DNA from 3 places in the Paenibacillus sp. Aloe-11 genome. Region 1 is predicted to be linked to each of the others. Evidence: predicted binding sites of a transcription regulator. Region 1 holds the regulator's gene; each other region holds the start of a gene.
The links. The regulator LexA, encoded in region 1, represses DNA repair genes until DNA is damaged. The targets are predictions, from matches to a motif close to CGAACATATGTTCG.

Region 1 (6,129 bases):
TAACACATACTGTGTACAGTATCTAAAAAAAAGGAGGAGTTTATGTGAGTGAATGTGGACATGAGCATAAGGTCAAACATTGTGGTGCTTTCACATCGACGAGTGCAATTTTGGTGCTCTTTATCCTGTTGGTCATAATTACTAAAGCATGTTGGATTTAATTTCGTGAGCATAGCCACACTATTCGCTGCTCTTTGGTTAACTAAGTTCTTACCGTATGCATGGCAATTCCTTCCATAATAGTTGTTGCGCTTATTGGGTTTTGTAGACCTAGCGGGATTGTCAGTAACGGGGATTGTTCGAATTAGCACTGGAATGACTAAGGATGATAAAACTATTAGAAAACGAGTGAATACCTTATCGGCTTCGGCTGGTAGGGTATTTTTTTGTTTACCCACACGCCCTGTCACAGAATGCATTTATTCATATATTAGAGTATCAACAAATAAAGGAGGTTAAAGGCCATGGGTGCTTATGAAGGCGGCGGCGGTGTATGGACTTCTACAGCAGCAATTTTGGTGCTCTTTATTCTGTTGGTTATAATCACTAAATCAATTTGGGTTTAATTTGTGAAAAGAACTGTTGGATAATGCCACATCAATTAAGATTAACGGATCTTATTTCTTCCGTAAGCAGTTTAAATTTAGAGTAGATGTAAATAAGGACTCTAGCGGTTTGTAACCGATAGGAGTCCTTATTATTATGTACTCGAATATCTCGTCCACATCGCTTGATTTACCAAGTTTTCGCCTTTTAATGTGACTTGAATACCATTTATATCTTGCTTGGAAACTTGACTATAATTATTATAAACTCCGCTAATATCCTCGCTGCCTTCGGCTACTCTATAATTAATTTTCTCCTTACCATTACTATAATCAGCCTCTATAACTGATTTTCCAATTACTTGAATCAAATTTTGCCAAAACAGGCCTGCTGATTAACCAGATTATGTAGTTTGAATTGATTCATACTCAAGTGTAGTCAGATGATAGATGCGAATCATCCATTCAACCGATAATCTATCCAGAAGCAGCAAGCGAGCAAATCGAACAAAAGAAAGGTCAGCATGACAGGGGAACGAGTTATGATTCATTTGATGATGCCGAGGAACTGTGTGGCAACATAACAGTAATCAACACCACTAGATGCGAAGTAAAGCTGTCACGTTGGGAAGAGGATTTTAGTTGGATTAAGCTGGAGGATATTATATCTGCATCTATAGAAAATATTTACCTTACATATATCATAAATATTTCCAATTGTACGGTTAATTGCATTGCCATACGCCGAAAATTAAATATACAATAGTAGAAGCCTAATTCAAGGACGGTGTTTCATTTGTTATCTGCTTTATTGTATATCCTACTCGGTGTGTTTGATGCCATAGCATCTGTTACTTTGGTCCTGAAGCTTTATATGCTACCTCTGTGGGAATATCGGAAAAGAATACTTATTTATGCAGTAGTTATAGCTTTGTTCTCCTATTTGATGCGAGTAGTTGTTGGGATGCCAAAGTTAGATTTGCCACTACAATATATTTTTATGATTATATTTTTTAGGTTTGGGTTGGGAATCAAAACACATTTGGCAGCCTTCTCAACTGGAGCTGGGTTGACGGCATATATAAACTTGCAACTCATAGTATTTTTATTTGCAAATTTCTTTGGAATAGCCCAGCCTGAGGTAATACAAGATACTGATGGACTCTCCATTTACTTTATACAATTGTTTTCCATTGTTGTTGTTTTTTTAATTTCATTTTTAATGAGCAAATATAATTTTGGATTTTCATTTATCGTACAACCTCCGCATGATTTCCTGAGAGGGAAAAGTTACTCTTCCTCCTTAAATAAAATGTTGATTTTTGGTGCGATAATATCTGCTATAACTATTTCTATAACTTTATACATGCTCTACAATTCTATTGCAATAGGTCTTCTTTCCATTTCTTTATTAACATTCGGTATATCTTATTTCTTTTCAGAGAAAGGGGATTATGAGGATGCTAGAAGCGCTATCCAGGCGCATCGCGGCAGAAATAAAGAGATCTGATCCTGATGGTCCAACAAGTTTAGAGGTGATGGAATATGCGCTTGCAATAAAACTTACTGAAATCTCAACGATAATTTTTGTTTCCATTATAGGATGGTTTACAGGACATTTTTTCGGAGCATTATTGGCTCTTGGAAGCCTGATGCTAATTAGAAGATTCTCGGGAGGAATTCATTTTTCCAACCTCAATTTCTGTGTTTTTTTTACAACGATAGTATGCACCATCATTCCTTTTATTCCCCTGAGTTTGTCGGTAATTTTAATTACTAATGTTTGCTCATTGCTGATATTTATTGCTTATGCACCGAATCATTTTATTTATATTAATAAGACTGAGAATCACAAATATTATAAACTAATATGTATTTTTATTTGCATGTTGAATTTTTTCGTACAATCATCCATAATATCCCTATCTTGTGTTGTACAATCTTTCAGTATTCTGCCTTTATGGAGAGGAGGTGAACGTAAATGGATATGAAATTGGCAAGATTATTGAATGTAAAATTGGGTAAATACGCTGATGAATCAACCAAAAAAGAAAAAACAATATTTGGAGCTAAGCCAGTACCAGCAGAGTTGAAGAAAAAAGAAAAGAACTAATTATTTGGACTGTCTTGAGTTCCTTTTTAGAAGGAAGTGGAAATGGGCACTCGATCAATATGATACCATACTAAAATGTGAAATCTCTTAGCGCTCTGAGCGTTGAGGGATTTTTTCGAAGAAGGACGATACATTTTAGCAGTAGCATGAGAAGTCTGTGGCAAAGTGGATCGTGTGACATAAAAAAAGCAGGAAGAATCCTTCCCGCTTTTTGCTGACAACGGCTATTAACGTCTGCGTCGTCCGTCATTTACGTTAAACAGGTTAATAGCCAGCGCGTTACCTACTGCACGCGCGTTGGCTCTTTGATTGGAACGGATGTTTAATCTTCTTCTTCTGTTTCTTCTGCTCATCATATCACCTCCCTTCAAATATAATGAAGGTATGGTCTAAACTTACCCGTCTTCATCTTTACGCTTGCGCTTGGAAATTTTGATATTCAATGCATTGGTAGCCAAGGCATTACCGCTCTTTGCTTTAGCAGCCGTAGCCTGAAAGACTTTAACGATCAGATATTGGTTTTTTCCGATGCGCTGCTTATATGTTTTGACTTTACTTCTGATCATCTGGCATGTCTCCTTTGCTTAGGTCTGCTTTATACATATGTCAATAGTGCTAGTAATGTATAAGCATAAATCTATTAAAAGCAAAAAGAAGCGAATACCTATGATTCTAAGAATTTATAAAAAAAACGTATAGGTATAAAATGAGTGAACAATCCTTTGAAAGAGGGAGGATTTTTAAAGCTGATAAAATGGTCAAAGCCATAGCTTGCTGAAAAGGAAATAATAGTTATTAGTTACATAGATGAACATGAAATCAATACAAAACCGGCTTGCCCTAGGCAGCCGGTTTTTGAGGTAGTGGATAAAATAACGGGGAAGAAAAAGTGATAAATCAGTGGAAGTCCCGGAAGAGTCCTACAACCTTGCCCAAAATGCTGACATGCTTCAGGCGAAGCGGTTCAAAGGCTGGATTCTCTGGTTGAAGCCGGATATGATCTTTTTCTTTGTAGAAGGTTTTAACCGTTGCTTCATCTTCATCTGTCATGGCTACAACAATGTCACCGTTATCAGCAGTTTGTTGCTGACGTACAATTACATAGTCACCGTTAGCAATACCAGCTTCAATCATGCTTTCGCCTACAACAGATAACATGAATATTTTATCCTCACCAACAAAATGTTGGGGAAGAGGAAAGTAATCTTCGATATTTTCTGTCGCCGTAATAGGAAGACCGGCAGTTACTTTACCGACAACGGGAACACGACTAATGGAGTAATTAATCAAGTTGCTATTATCCGCCTCGTCTTGGCCAAGTAACTCAATGGCCCGTGGTTTCGTTGGATCGCGACGGATGAGTCCTTTTTTCTCTAAACGATCCAAATGACCGTGAACCGTAGAGCTGGAGGCTAATCCGACAGCCTCGCCTATTTCGCGTACAGAAGGGGGATAGCCCTTTAGACGCACTTCATTGCGGATAAATTCAAGAATGGCCTGCTGGCGGCTCGAAATCTTAGACATACCGTATCAACCCCATTTAGTAACGTTTGGGAAAATTATAGCATAGAACCTCCGTTCGCACAAACATAAGTTCTAAATAATCCCTAAAAATATTTGCGAACTTTTGTTCTATTGTCTATTGAACAAAACAAACGTTCGTGTTATATTGTGAAAAAACATAAGAACAAACGTTTGGAGGACGCAGCCAATGATGAGATATAGCACATATCAAAGTATTTTTCCGATGAATTTAGAAAAGATGCAGGAGAATCAAAAGAAAGGGAGCAAAGGATTTTTACAATTGATTGCACAGATGATTACCAATACTCTCTTACTTAAGCTTCTCATTCTAGTTATTGTTGTTTGGATTGCAGGTGCAGGCGTTTTGACAGTTTTCGCAGCACCTTCAGTTCCGAAGGTAGAGGTAACCAAGCTGACAGTACAGCCTGGGGACACATTGTGGCAGATTGCAATCAAACATAAACCGGAACGAATGGATACACGAGTATATATAGAAGGAATTGTACGGATTAACGGGCTGGAAGATCGGGGAGTGCAGGCAGGTCAGGTGCTCAAGCTTCCGTACTTCTGATCTATACACCGTTAGGGCTTGTTAGGGGCGTGATGTGGGAACCTTGACAAGCTCTTTTCTACATGTCAAAGTGTATTATATCTTTGCTTTTATGGAGGGGACATAATTTGGATATAGACAGCTTGGTACAGCGCATCAATGAATTAGCGCGCAAAGCAAAATCCGAGGGACTGACGGAAGAAGAAACTACAGAGCGTGCCAATCTTCGGGAAATTTATTTAGGTAACATTCGCCGTAATTTTCGGCAACAGCTTGAAACGATTGAATTTGTGGACGATGATACGCCAAAGGGTAATGGCGGGCTTAAGCATTAATGTCGCCAGAGCGACTTGACCTGCATAATTTGACTTTTGTTTTTAGGTATCTTTCGCGGTATCTATATAGATTTGCTTTCAAGCAAACGTTTTGATGCAATATATATGGGAAGGGAATTGACAGATGGCCCGATCATTTGAAAGAAAAGTACGCAAAAACACAGCGCATTTAAACAAAACGCGCAAAAAACAAGGCATGCAAACCATTAGCGGTACGGGTTCTGCAATGGATATTTTCCGCGGCCGTAATATTACTGTGCCTATCATGCTGGCTGGCCTTGCCGTATTATACATGCTGATGAGTTACTTTCTAACCAAGACCGGTATGAGAGGAATGGATTGGCTTGTATTCGGCTTGTACTTGATGCTGGCTGTTATCTTTTTCATCCGTCGTCCTTATTTGAAGGTCGGGAAGAATACGCTGTATATGCTAAAAGGCGGCAGAGAACGTCCCATGACGGCTGAGGATATGAAAGCCATTAAGATTGAAAAGGGCTACGTAACGATTGAAAGAAAAGGTAAGGGCGGCAACTTTATTTTAACAAAAACATTGGGTCGCTATGACACGGATGCCATTGCAGAGCGACTTGAGAAGTTTGCGCTATCCAATCAGGTGCAGGTTGAGAAGAAATAACAGATATCACCTGTAGCTCTGTATGTAAGGCCGCATGATGTTATTTCATATAACACGTTGCGGCCACTTGCTTAATGTGGGCACATCATATCGGAATGCTTGTGAGACGTAACTATGCACAACAGGTGTTACATATAACATGGAAAGAGAGTGGATAATTCAGATGGCGATTCAGGCGGTAATGTTTGATCTTGATGATACGCTTTTGTGGGATGAACGTAGTGTGGAAGAGGCGTTTGACGCAGCATGCCAGACAGGTTCCCGGGAAGCATGCGTTGATCCGAAGGCTCTGGAGGAAGCAGTCCGCAAGGAAGCACGCGCTTTGTACGAGTCTTATGAGACCTTTAGTTTTACTCAGATGATCGGCATTAATCCGTTTGAAGGGTTATGGGCGAACTTTTCGGCAGGTGAGCAGCCTGAGTTCCGTC
Region 2 (6,129 bases), on a different contig from region 1:
ACAGTGTAACCCCGTCCCGGTGTTCCCGGTGGAAAGTTGGCCGGGCGTATAATACGCGGCTCATCATCTATAAAATCAAATATTTCTTTATTGTCCCATGTATGATTTCCCATCGTAATCCCATGAACGCCCCAATCAAAAAACTCCCTAGCGATGGCTGGGGTAATCCCTCTTCCCGATGCCGCATTTTCTCCATTGACAATAATAACATGCGGGTTGTATTTTGACTTTAATGAAGGAAGATTTTCCCTCAGTGCCTTTCTGCCTACACTGCCGACGATGTCTCCAATAAATAATACGTTGATAGAAAGCCCTCCCTAGTCTGCCCTACATAATGAAAAGTGGCCCTACAAGCAGCGGCCACTTTTCATTGAAATGCTTTTATTTTGCGTATTCTACCGCGCGGGTCTCGCGAATGACGGTAACCTTGATATGACCAGGATAGTCCAGTTCATTTTCAATCGTTTTCGTTATATCGCGGGCCAGTCGGAATGCTTCCGCATCATCAATTTTCTCTGGCTGTACCATGACACGAACTTCGCGTCCGGCTTGAATCGCGTATGATTTTTCAACGCCTTCAAAAGACTCAGAGATACGTTCCAGCTTCTCAAGACGACGGATGTACGTCTCTAGCGTTTCACGCCGCGCTCCCGGTCTTGCTGCTGACAGAGCATCTGCCGCCCCGACCAGCATGGCGATCACTGAAGTCGCTTCGCAGTCGCCATGATGTGAAGCAATGCTGTTGATGACGACCGGGTGTTCCTTGTACTTCTTCGCTAGTTCCACGCCAATTTCAACGTGTGATCCTTCCACTTCGTGATCCAGCGCCTTCCCGATGTCATGCAGCAATCCTGCCCGTCTTGCCAGTACAACGTCCTCGCCCAGTTCCCCGGCCATCAGACCTGTCAAGTATGCAACTTCCATCGAGTGCTTCAACACGTTCTGTCCGTAGCTCGTACGGAACTTGAGACGTCCCAAAATTTTGATTAAGTCCGGATGCAGGCTATGCACACCCACCTCGAAGGTAGCCTGTTCGCCATACTCGCGGATTCGTTCGTCCACTTCTTTACGGGATTTTTCAACCATCTCTTCAATACGTGCCGGATGTATCCGTCCGTCCGCTACGAGCTTCTCAAGCGCAGTACGCGCAATCTCTCTACGAATCGGATCAAATCCGGACAAAATAACAGCTTCCGGCGTATCATCAATAATGAGGTCAATTCCCGTAAGGGTTTCAAGTGCACGGATATTACGGCCTTCGCGCCCGATAATCCGGCCCTTCATTTCTTCGTTTGGCAACGTGACAACAGAAACCGTCGTTTCTGCTACATGGTCTGCCGCACAGCGTTGGATGGCCAGTGTGATGATTTCACGAGACTTTTTGTCCGCTTCTTCTTTAGCCTGCTGTTCAATTTCCTTAATCATCTGAGCTGTTTCATGACGAACTTCCTGCTCTACGTTGGTCAGAATAATACTTCTTGCATCCTCCATCGTCAGATTGGAAATACGCTCCAGCTCAGTTACCTGACTCTTGTAAATCAAATCAATTTGCTGCTGGGTTTCATCGATTCGTTTCTCTTTGTTGGCCACTTGTTCTTCTTTACGTTCCAGCGATTCCAATTTTTTATCCAGCGATTCTTCTTTTTGCAGCAATCTTCGTTCCTGTCGTTGAATTTCATTGCGACGTTCACGAGTTTCTTTTTCAGCTTCGGCACGGATGCGGTGGATTTCATCTTTCGCTTCCAATACCGTTTCCTTCTTCAGTGCTTCCGCCTCTTTTTTCGCGTTCTCCACGATTTGCGCGGCAGCTTCTTCCGCACTGGAGATTTTAGCTTCTGCAATAGATTTGCGAATAAAATAACCAATCCAGAACCCAAAGAATAACGCGGCTACAGCAACGAGAACGAACCAGATCGCAGTCATCATACTGTTCACCTCCCCGTTGGTTCCTCCAAGGCATTCCTTGGGACTTTTTGCAGTTGTCATATTTACTTTAATCGTCAAACTAAGATAACGACACGAGGTCGTTTCATTTCATATGCACATGCTCTCACATGTACAATTCCGCCTGGCATAGCGGCATCACTTGTTATTTGGCGATGAGAACTTACCGTGGATTCCGCTTTTTTGGAAGGAAAAAGGGCATTCCACAAGTATCGTTTCATATATATTTTATTATTTGACAAATGGCATTGTCAAGGGAATGCAAACTTTAGTAGGCTGTCGTGCAGTTTCCATGTAATAACCTGTTCGCCCTGCCCGATCAGATCACCAGCCAATGAATGACCGACATTTAACAACTATTCCTCCCACTGCGATAATTCCTCATCATCATAAGCTCCGTTTTGCTCAGCCGCAGTGAGATGATTGACTACTCGGCGTGTCATGTCACCCGAGTATCCGCGTCTCATGAGAAAAGGATACGTTTTCCGTTTTTTCTCCATCACGTCACCGCGTACCTGTTCCCACTTCTTACGTCCGATTACCAAAGCACTTTCCCATTCCTCGTTATCAGTGATCTCTTCTAAAGCCTCCCCAATAGAGGCTTTAGAGATGCCCTTTTGACGAAGTTCCTGCCTAACCCACATCTTCCCCTTACGTTGGCTCGTTATACGCTGCCTTGCCCACTGGCGGGCGTACAAATCATCATCCACGAGTCGTTCCCTTTCAAGTCGCATCAACACTTCATCTATAACAGCCTGACCCAGTTCCTTTTGCACCAATCGCTGCGCAATTTCCTGACGTGTACGCGGCTTTCGCCCCAAATAGTAGAGCGCATACACGTAACCCTGCTGCTTTTCATCGGCCAGAACGATATCTTCCAGTTCTTTTTTGTCGAACAACGTTCCTTTAAACATATTGTATTTGATCATTACATCTTCCAACACGGACAGTGAATACGGTCCGAAATGGATGATGTATCTTCCACGTTTGCGTCCCTGTCCCTGCTCCACCCTGGTAATCATCAATTCTTCGTTATCCGGAAAATGAGAAATCCCTTGCTGCTCATTTTCGTTCGGGATATTTTCATCCTCATTGTGCAAATGCAATGTGCTTCCCTCACTTTGAAATTCACGAAAGCAGGCTGAGAGCGCCTGCCACGCAAAAGTTAGATTCCTGCTGACAGAACAGACCGTGTTCGATGCAAAAATGCCCTGCACAACTAACTGTGCAGGGCATCAGAATTATGCTGTTCAAACGGACTGTGCCATAATCCCCAGGCTACAGTTCACATGACAGAACAGAAACCAAGATTCAGCCAAGCTTATTCAAGCTCTAGCAATTCCTGTTCTTCCTTGGCTTCCTGTGCCAACTCTTCTTCGGTCGGTGGCGCAACCGTCGTAATTAAATTACTGGCCAACCGAATTTTTTGCTCGATTGTACTAGCAATGTTCGGATTTTCCTTCAAAAATTGCTTCGCATTCTCGCGTCCCTGACCAAGGCGCTCACCTTCGTAAGAATACCAGGCTCCGCTCTTGTCGACAATATCATGCTCCGTACCGATGTCGATCAAGCTACCTTCTTTGGAAATGCCCTCACCGTACATAATATCCACTTCGGCCTGACGGAAAGGAGGGGCCACTTTATTTTTCACGACTTTAATACGTGTGCGGTTACCCACGATGTCGTTCCCCATTTTCAAGCTTTCAACACGACGGACATCCAGGCGTACCGTTGAGTAAAACTTCAATGCACGTCCACCTGGTGTAGTTTCAGGGTTGCCGAACATAACACCTACTTTTTCACGCAACTGGTTAATAAAGATAGCAATGGTTTTCGATTTATTAATGGCTCCAGACAGCTTGCGCAATGCCTGCGACATCAAGCGCGCTTGAAGACCAACGTGGGAATCCCCCATTTCGCCTTCAATCTCTGCCTTTGGCACAAGTGCCGCTACAGAGTCAATGACAATAATGTCTACTGCTCCACTACGTACAAGAGCCTCGGCAATCTCAAGTGCCTGCTCTCCTGTATCTGGCTGCGACAGTAACAACTCATCAATATTGACACCCAGCTTGCTCGCATACGACGGATCAAGCGCATGCTCGGCATCGATAAAGGCGGCTTGTCCGCCTGTTTTTTGCACCTCTGCGATAGCATGAAGAGCTACTGTCGTTTTACCGGATGATTCCGGTCCATATACTTCAATAATCCGGCCTCTTGGAAAGCCGCCCGTTCCTAACGCAATATCCAAAGCAATCGAACCACTGGGAATCGTTTCCACTTGCATGTGAGTGGACTCACCCAACTTCATAATGGAACCTTTACCGAATTGCTTTTCTATTTGACGGAGCGCCATATCCAGCGCAGCACGACGATCTGACAATAAACTCACATCCTTCATTGTTTGTACTTTAATAATACCTTGTTTTGACACGCTTGCCAAGCATTTTTTCGAACATACATTCGTTTTTTTACTCAGTCGGTTCTCTACTATAATTGCATCTGTCTCTTAAAATAAAAAAAGAACCGTAGGCAAAAGGCTTTGCAACGGTTCTTCCGATAGTAAGATTATATCATAAATAGTCTATCTAAAACAACTCTATGATTCGCACCCTCTACATCATGAAGAGAGCTTCTCGTTCTCCATCAATCTGCGCCACAATCTGTATAGGATTGCTTTGACAGATCGCAGACGGATTGCTTCACGGTTTCCACTCAGATTCAGCTCATATACTTCCGTTTTCTTGTCTCGTTCAGCGATACCGATGTATACCAGGCCTACAGGCTTGCGTTCGGAAAATCCAGGTCCGGCCACACCTGTAACTGAAAGTCCGAAATCGCTGTCCATGACTATTCTTGCCTGCTCTGCAAGCACAAGGGCCACTTCCTTACTCACTGCGCCGGGCGCATGATCCCCTTCCAAATAATCATAAGGAACGTTAAGCAGCTTCATCTTCATTTCATTGGAATAACACACAATGCCACCTTGAAACATAACAGAGCTCCCCGGTACGGCAGTAATGTGTTCCATCAGCATCCCGCCTGTGCAGCTTTCCGCAGCACTAACCGTTAGCCCCCGCTTGGACATTAGATCCACGATGACCTTCTCCAGCGTAACATCCTCGCTTGCATACATATGTTCGGAAAGACGTTGTTGAATTTCTGCTTCGGTAGCCGTCAGCTTGATTAACGCTTCACTTTCACTCGCAGCCTTGGTGGATATGCGGATCGTGACTTCCCCTTCCTTGGCATAAGGAGCAATAGTCGGGTCTGTCTGAGACTGAATCAGATCTAGAAGCCGGGTTTCCAGCGCGGACTCACCAATCCCTGCAAATTTTAGCATTTTCGAATAAATCGGCATTTCCTTACCGCTCAATGCCTGCTGAAGCAGCCAAGGCTTTGCTTGATTTTCAAACATCGGTTTAAGTTCCTTAGGAGGACCAGGTAAAACCACATAAAATTTGCCATCCTGTGCAATGGCGTCCCCTATAGCCAATCCTGTCTCGTTTTCAAGCGGGGTAGCCCCTTCAATAGACAGCGCCTGACGGCGGTTATTCTCGGTCATTACTACCCCACGGTTGCGGAAAAACTGTTCGAGCTTGTCCATGGCAAGACGATCTATATGCAATTTCCGCCCCAGTACAGCAGCTATCGCATCTTTCGTCAAATCATCCTGAGTTGGTCCTAGACCACCGGAAAACAAAATAATATCTGCACGCTTCTGAGCCAGTCGTACCGCTTCCTGAAGCCGATCCATGTTATCGCCAACTACAGTCTGAAAATATACATCAATTCCGATTGCGGCCAACTCTTGTGACAAGTATTGAGCATTCGTATTCACGATTTGTCCAAGCAATAATTCTGTTCCTACTGCGATGATTTCAGCCTTCATTGTCTTTTCCTCCTGTATTGCAAATGTTGTGGGAATTATGTAAAGAAACAGCAATAAGTATTGTCCCTATTGCTGTTTCCATTAAAATTTATCCTGTTAAACTTTGGAGGAATTCAGCAAATGGATATTCTTCACAAAGTAATCTATACCCGAATAAATGGTAACCAGCGCAGCTGCCCATATCGCTATTAAATCGAACGGAATACCCAGAAAAACAAACGGGAAATTATTAATGAGCAGCGCTACAATAGCAACAATCTGAATGACCGTCTTTAATTTGCCCCAGTTGCTTG
Region 3 (6,129 bases), on a different contig from region 1:
GAATCCGTACTATTACAGCCAGAGGGAAATGTCAAAACCAACGTACTCCATATCAAAGGCGTCAAGCCTTCCCTTATCGCCTTTTTGTTCTATTGCGGGGTTGAAAGTACGGTGGGATTGTGGGGAGCCAGTTATTTGGTTGGTGCGAGGCATATCACAGCAGAGACGGCTGCGGGATGGATCTCTTTATACTATGGTGGTATTACGATTGGAAGGATGATTACAGGCTTTATTACGCTGAAACTCCATAATCGTGTGTTAATCCGGTGCGGTCAGCTTGTTGCCATTGCAGGCGGGGTCATTCTTTTGCTTCCGCTGCCTGGCGCTCTTTCCCTGGTTGGATTCATTCTGATTGGACTTGGGCTTGCCCCTATCTATCCCGGGCTTCTTCATGAAACGCCAACCCGGTTTGGAAGGGAGAATTCGGCAAGGCTGATGGGATATCAGATGGCTGTCGCTTATACGGGAACGACGTTTCTCCCTCCGCTTTTTGGCATAATCGCTACACAGACGAGCATCAACTTATTCCCGTTTGTTGTGCTTGTTTTCCTTATTTTCATGCTGATGAGTGCAGAGGGGGTAAACCGCATTTTAAACCAACGAGAGAAAGTGAGGAATTAGGATGTTAGCGTATGTGTTATTATGTGCTGTCATATGGATTGGGACCTATCTATGTATGGTGATGTCTGGAGAGCCGATTGAAGTGAAACCAATTCGTTCTATTGACGACCTGTTTGAATAGAACACAACTTCAAAAAATAAATCTTGACATGTAATGCATTACAACGTTTACGATTGCAATGTAGCAAACAGCTTTCCCTAGGGCGGTCCCAATGCTACTAGTCTGGGAAGGGGTATAAATGCCGGGTCTACACCTTTCTTGACAAAGAAAAGTCACATCTTTGGTGTGAACACTTTGTAAAATAACATTATAAAGTTAGTGTATTTACTTTTGAACGCTTATTTAGGAGGTCGAATACATGATGTCAATCATCGTTCAAGCCATTTTAGGTGTGTTTATACTGATTGGCGCATATTTTGCTGTTAGAGGTGTGACTGAATCTCCCCTGACACATATTTACGCCCAACGTTCACACGAGCGAATTATCCGTGGACTACATGGGAATGGGCATGGGAATGAAGGTGAAGGTGATACTTGATAAGGAAATCGCATTAGAACAGACAGATTATTAGAATACCAGGAGGACTTATATGCTTAAACTCGTCGTGACCGATCTGGATGGAACCTTTTTGAATAACAAAGGGTTATTTGATATTGATTTATTTAACCAGGTATATGACGAAATGCAAAAAAAAGATGTTGCTTTTGTTGCTTGTACCGGGAAGCAGTGCGAGAGAGTAGAGAAATTGTTCGGGGAGCATGGCAAAGGCGTCTGGATACTGGGGGATAGCGCAACAAGGATCAAGAAAGACGGGGAAGTTGTCAAGGAGTTTACGATTGAACATGATCTGGCTCAGCAAGCCATTGATGAGATTCAACGTTTTGATCCGGAAGTTACGATTATTGCATGTATCCGTGATACGGCTTATGTGCTTTCTACAATAAAAGATGAATGGTTCAACGTGGTTAAAGGCTCTTACGAAAAAGTGGCTAAAATTGATTCATTTAAACAAATGGACGGTGATTTTAATAAAATTACTGTTTTCGATATCAAAAGCCGAAGCTCTGCACTGAGAAAACATGTGGAAAATACGTTGCTGGGACAAATCTACATTGTCGATTCTGAACCCAAATGGGTGGATATTACCGCTCTTCACACACATAAAGGGGAAACAGTCAAAAAACTGCAGAATATGCTTGGCGTGACGTTTGAGGAAACCATGTCCTTTGGAGACGGTGAAAATGATGTGGAACTGATGAGTATTGCGAAGTACAGCTTTGCAGTTAGCAATGCTTGTGAGAATACCAAAAAGGCGGCCAGTTTTATTACAAAATCCAATGAAGAGAACGGGGTGTTATTAACTATTCAGAAGCTGCTGGATCTGCAGTAGGCAGAAAGCGAAGCAATTCCCATAGCCCTTTCTTACTACGGATTGTGTGCATTCAAAAGCGCTATGACCTGATCATCAGGTTCATGGCGCTTTTGACTTCATCTAATACAATCCTATAAATTACCTGAATACAGAACTAGTGTTTGGTCTTATAATAATCAAGAATGTATGTTCGTATGTAATCGGTTTTTTGGAGGTGCAGTCATGACTAAAACAATTGAGCGGACCATTCTTTTGGCGGATTGCCAGTCCTTTTATGCCAGCGTTGAAAAAGCTTCCCACTCGGAGTATAAAAATAAACCACTTGTAGTGGCCGGAGATCCGGCACGCAGGTCCGGAATTATTCTGGCCGCATGTCCTATAGCAAAAAGTTTCGGGGTGTCTACAGCAGAACGGCTCGGTGAAGCTCTCAAGAAGTGTCCTGAGCTTGTGATTGTCCGTCCCCGTATGAAATATTATATCGATGTTTCCTTGGCAATTACAGATATATACAAAGAATACACCGATCTAGTGGAAGTTTTTAGCATAGATGAACAGTTTTTAGATATTTCTAAAAGTTTAAAAATGTTTGGTGACCCTTTAGATATTGCAAAGGAAATCCAAGAAAAGGTTCTTTTGCAGACCGGGGTCTGGGTTAGGATTGGGATTAGTTCAAACAAAATTCTTGCCAAAATCGCAACCGATATATGGGCCAAAAAGAACAAGAATGGCATTTTTACACTTCTCAAGACAGATGTCGAGCAGTTGCTATGGTCGCAGCCGGTGAATAAAATGTTTGGCGTGGGCTCGCGCATGACGGCCCATTTCGCACGACTCGGGATGACCACTATAGGGGATATCGCCAGAACACCGCTGCCGGAGCTGAAGCGCAAATTCCGCGCCCATTTCGGCAAGCAATCGGACATTCAGGCTGAGGTGATGTGGAGAACCGCTAACGGCCTGGACGACAGCCCCGTCGCTCCATATACGTTCAGCACCCCTCAGAAGTCAATCGGCCATATGATGACCTTGCCTAAAGATTATGTAGAGCCTCACGAGATCGAGACCATTCTGCTGGAGCTCACAGAGGAGGTGTGCCGGGACAGCCGACGCAAAGGGCATATGGGGTCTGTCGTTACCGTCGGCTGCATGTGCAGCCCTTATGAGGCGCCGACCGGATTTTCGCGCCAGATGAAGCTGTCCGATCCAACCAACAATACGAATAAAATTTACAGAGCCGTAAAGGAGATCTTCTATAAATTCTGGGACCATATGCCAGTGAGACGCCTGGGCGTCAGCCTGAGCGGTTTGACGAACGCGGAGACGTATCAGCTTTCCTTTTTTGAAGATCAGGAGCGAGCACGTTCTTTAGAGAAAGCCACGGACAGCATCAAGGATCGTTATGGCAACGCGGCGATCGTAAGAGCCTCCTCCTTAATGCAGGCCGGTCAGGCTCTGGAAAGATCCTTGAAAATCGGGGGACATTATAGGTAAGACAAATAAAGAGCACAAAAAGCCGCGCAATCATCGGCGGCTTTTTGTTTTAAGGAATTAAGCTCTTGTCACAAGTCTTCACTTGGATGCATGCTTTTTCATGGTATCCATGAATCGTTGCATCTGCGGAGTGATCCATTTGTTTTTATGATACGCAAGTTGGCTCCACATTTGAATGCTGACGCAATCGGTATTGATGATTGATAATTTCCCCGCTTCCACAAGCTCGCGTACTACGAAAAAAGGGAGAAATGATATTCCTACATTGTTCAGAAGAAACTTGAGAATAATATCCGTATTTCCAATTTCCAAAACGGGATATCACGTTCGGATAGCATTAGTTGGGATGCACATAAATGGTTAATGCAGACGTATTGCTGCAGCGTAATTTTAGTCAAAGAAAAGCAGCACCTCAGAAACTGCTTCAGCACACATCCTGAATATTTGAAAGATGCCGAGACGGGTGAAGAACAGATTAATTATTGGGATATGGGCCCTGAATTAACGCGCCCTGCTCGAAGTTTGAAACTATGGATGACACTGCAAGCATTAGGGACTAATGCTGTCGGTGAAGCCATAGAGCATGGAGTTCAACTCGCAGAATGGGCTGAAGATGAAATTAAAAATTATAATCATTGGGAAATTGTATCCCCGGCGCAGTTAGCGATTGTTAATTTTCGATATGCTCCAACTGGATTATCCGACCAAGAATTAGATTCACTCAACAAGAGGATCTCCCAAGAAATGGTGGAAAACGGATATGCCTCTGTGCTTACGACGCAGCTCAATGGAAAAACAGTTCTCAGAATCTGTGCAATCCATCCAGACACTACCGAAGATGAGATGAGGAATACAATTCAGCTTCTATCGAATATAGGACGGAGCATCGAATGAGAGAAATAGTTTTCTACGATGGAAAAGCCAAACTCATTTTAACTGGTGAGTAAGACATTAATGAAGGGGAGGGGACAAAATTAAATGTGCTCTATGCATGGCTTCGCAAAATGGCGGAACGCCGTAAATAATCCTCTGTATAAAATCGGATATTTCAACCATAATAAGACAGCCTGTTTATTCTCAAACGTACAGAGGAGCAGATGAATGTGAAAAACAAATGGTTGCTGGCGTTGCCGTTAACCTTGGCGCTCGTTTTTAGCATGACTCCGGTAGTAGTATCCGCGCAAGCGAAGGTAGGCGAGAAGAAGGATTCTGCTTGCATAAGTCCCAAAATGGTGCAACTAAAAGGCGATATGCAGAAGGTATGGATCGACCATACGATATGGACGAGAAGCTATATTGTCAGCGCCATATCTAATCGTCCAGATCAGAAGGATGTATTGGACCGGCTTTTACGGAACCAGCAGGACATAGGCAATGTGATCAAGCCTTATTATGGGGAAGCCGCCGGTAATAAGCTGGCTAATCTTCTGAGAGAGCATATTCTGATCGCAGTTAAAATTGTAGCGGCTGCCAAAGCGGGCAATCAGGCGGATGTAAAAAAGTTAGAGGCGGATTGGCATACAAACGCTGACGATATCGCCAAATTTTTAAGCACAGCGAATCCGAACTGGCAGTTTAAAGTGCTACAAGATATGCTGTATACGCATCTTCAGTTGATTACGGAAATAGTCCTTAACTGTATCAAAGGAGATTGGAAAGCGGATATTGCAGCAACCGACAAAAACGAGATCCATATGATTCATTTTGCGGACATCCTGACAGAAGGTATTGTCAAACAGTTTCCTGGAAAATTTTAAGCGGGCGCTATAGATGCTGCAAAGCAGATTAGCTTTTTATAATCACCCCAAAGGGTGGCTATGGAAAGCTTTTTTTATGGATGCAGTCGGATGTTGAACCGAAATGTATCCTCCCGCAAGCTCAATTTCAATGAAATCAACTGCACCTAACGAGGTTACTGTACTAAAGAGTTTGGGATATTCTGACCCAGGCTCCGGTCTGCTATCTAATGGGTTGGGTACTACGGCCATAATGGATTTTAGTTATTTTAATGAAATGTCGATATAATGCTGCATACTCGGGCGTACAATGATAAGGTCAGGAGATTTTTTACTGCTTGCGCTCCTTCACTAATTACAACCTCCTTTCCAGATATGTGTCCATTACTTTTCCAAAATATTCTTGAATGTAAACACATATAGTAGTATTATATACAGAACAAGTGTTCTTAATACAAATGTATTTTTTGGAACGTTCCAGTTTACGGGAAACCTAACATGGCGTATCATATTATGTTGAACGTAAATAGATGGAAAATGAATGAACATCGAGGGGAGAAAATCATTTTTATGGACCCAAAACGTCGACCATCATCTCAAAAACGCAGCAGGTGGCGTATTTTCGGTAAAGTTTTACTGATTAATATCAAGTGGTTCTCGCTGGCAGGCTTGTTGGGAGTGCTATTTGCCGGAGGGCTTATATCTGGTTATGTGGCAGCGCTCGTTCATGATGAACCTGTACGATCACGTCAGTTGATATATGAGAAAGTAGATGAAAATGCTCTGACCAGCTTTGTATATTTTAATGATCAGGTAACTCCGGTTGGACGAATGCGCATGGAGGAGGATCGACAGCTCGTTGACCTGAAGGATGTTCCTCAGTCTATTATAGATGCTCTTATTTCAA

Region 2: the regulator LexA is predicted to act here: its motif matches at 4,397-4,410, upstream of recA (recombinase RecA).
Region 3: the regulator LexA is predicted to act here: its motif matches at 2,175-2,188, upstream of WG8_RS14630 (DNA polymerase IV).

The regions. Positions count from the first base shown of each region.
Region 1 covers NZ_JH601055.1:48,292-54,420, reverse strand. The annotation lists gene WG8_RS26540 (hypothetical protein) at 465-566, shown strand; partial or broken gene WG8_RS29525 (YolD-like family protein) at 1,087-1,224, shown strand; gene WG8_RS13110 (hypothetical protein) at 1,342-2,055, shown strand; gene WG8_RS26530 (accessory gene regulator ArgB-like protein) at 2,006-2,536, shown strand; gene WG8_RS29325 (hypothetical protein) at 2,527-2,658, shown strand; gene WG8_RS29320 (hypothetical protein) at 2,886-3,011, opposite strand; gene WG8_RS27395 (hypothetical protein) at 3,054-3,224, opposite strand; gene lexA (transcriptional repressor LexA) at 3,556-4,182, opposite strand; gene WG8_RS13100 (LysM peptidoglycan-binding domain-containing protein) at 4,373-4,753, shown strand; gene WG8_RS13095 (DUF896 domain-containing protein) at 4,861-5,067, shown strand; gene WG8_RS13090 (hypothetical protein) at 5,192-5,701, shown strand; gene WG8_RS13085 (HAD family hydrolase) at 5,841-6,129, shown strand, end outside.
Region 2 covers NZ_JH601051.1:94,443-100,571, reverse strand. The annotation lists gene WG8_RS10320 (TIGR00282 family metallophosphoesterase) at 1-305, opposite strand, end outside; gene rny (ribonuclease Y) at 382-1,926, opposite strand; gene WG8_RS10310 (regulatory protein RecX) at 2,301-3,044, opposite strand; gene recA (recombinase RecA) at 3,266-4,327, opposite strand; gene WG8_RS10300 (competence/damage-inducible protein A) at 4,565-5,836, opposite strand; gene pgsA (CDP-diacylglycerol--glycerol-3-phosphate 3-phosphatidyltransferase) at 5,933-6,129, opposite strand, start outside.
Region 3 covers NZ_JH601056.1:237,535-243,663, reverse strand. The annotation lists gene WG8_RS14645 (MFS transporter) at 1-621, shown strand, start outside; gene WG8_RS14640 (hypothetical protein) at 981-1,160, shown strand; gene WG8_RS14635 (HAD-IIB family hydrolase) at 1,213-2,013, shown strand; gene WG8_RS14630 (DNA polymerase IV) at 2,218-3,486, shown strand; gene WG8_RS14625 (LysR substrate-binding domain-containing protein) at 3,565-3,798, opposite strand; gene WG8_RS14620 (pyridoxal phosphate-dependent decarboxylase family protein) at 3,850-4,380, shown strand; gene WG8_RS14615 (hypothetical protein) at 4,590-5,243, shown strand; gene WG8_RS14610 (transglycosylase domain-containing protein) at 5,793-6,129, shown strand, end outside.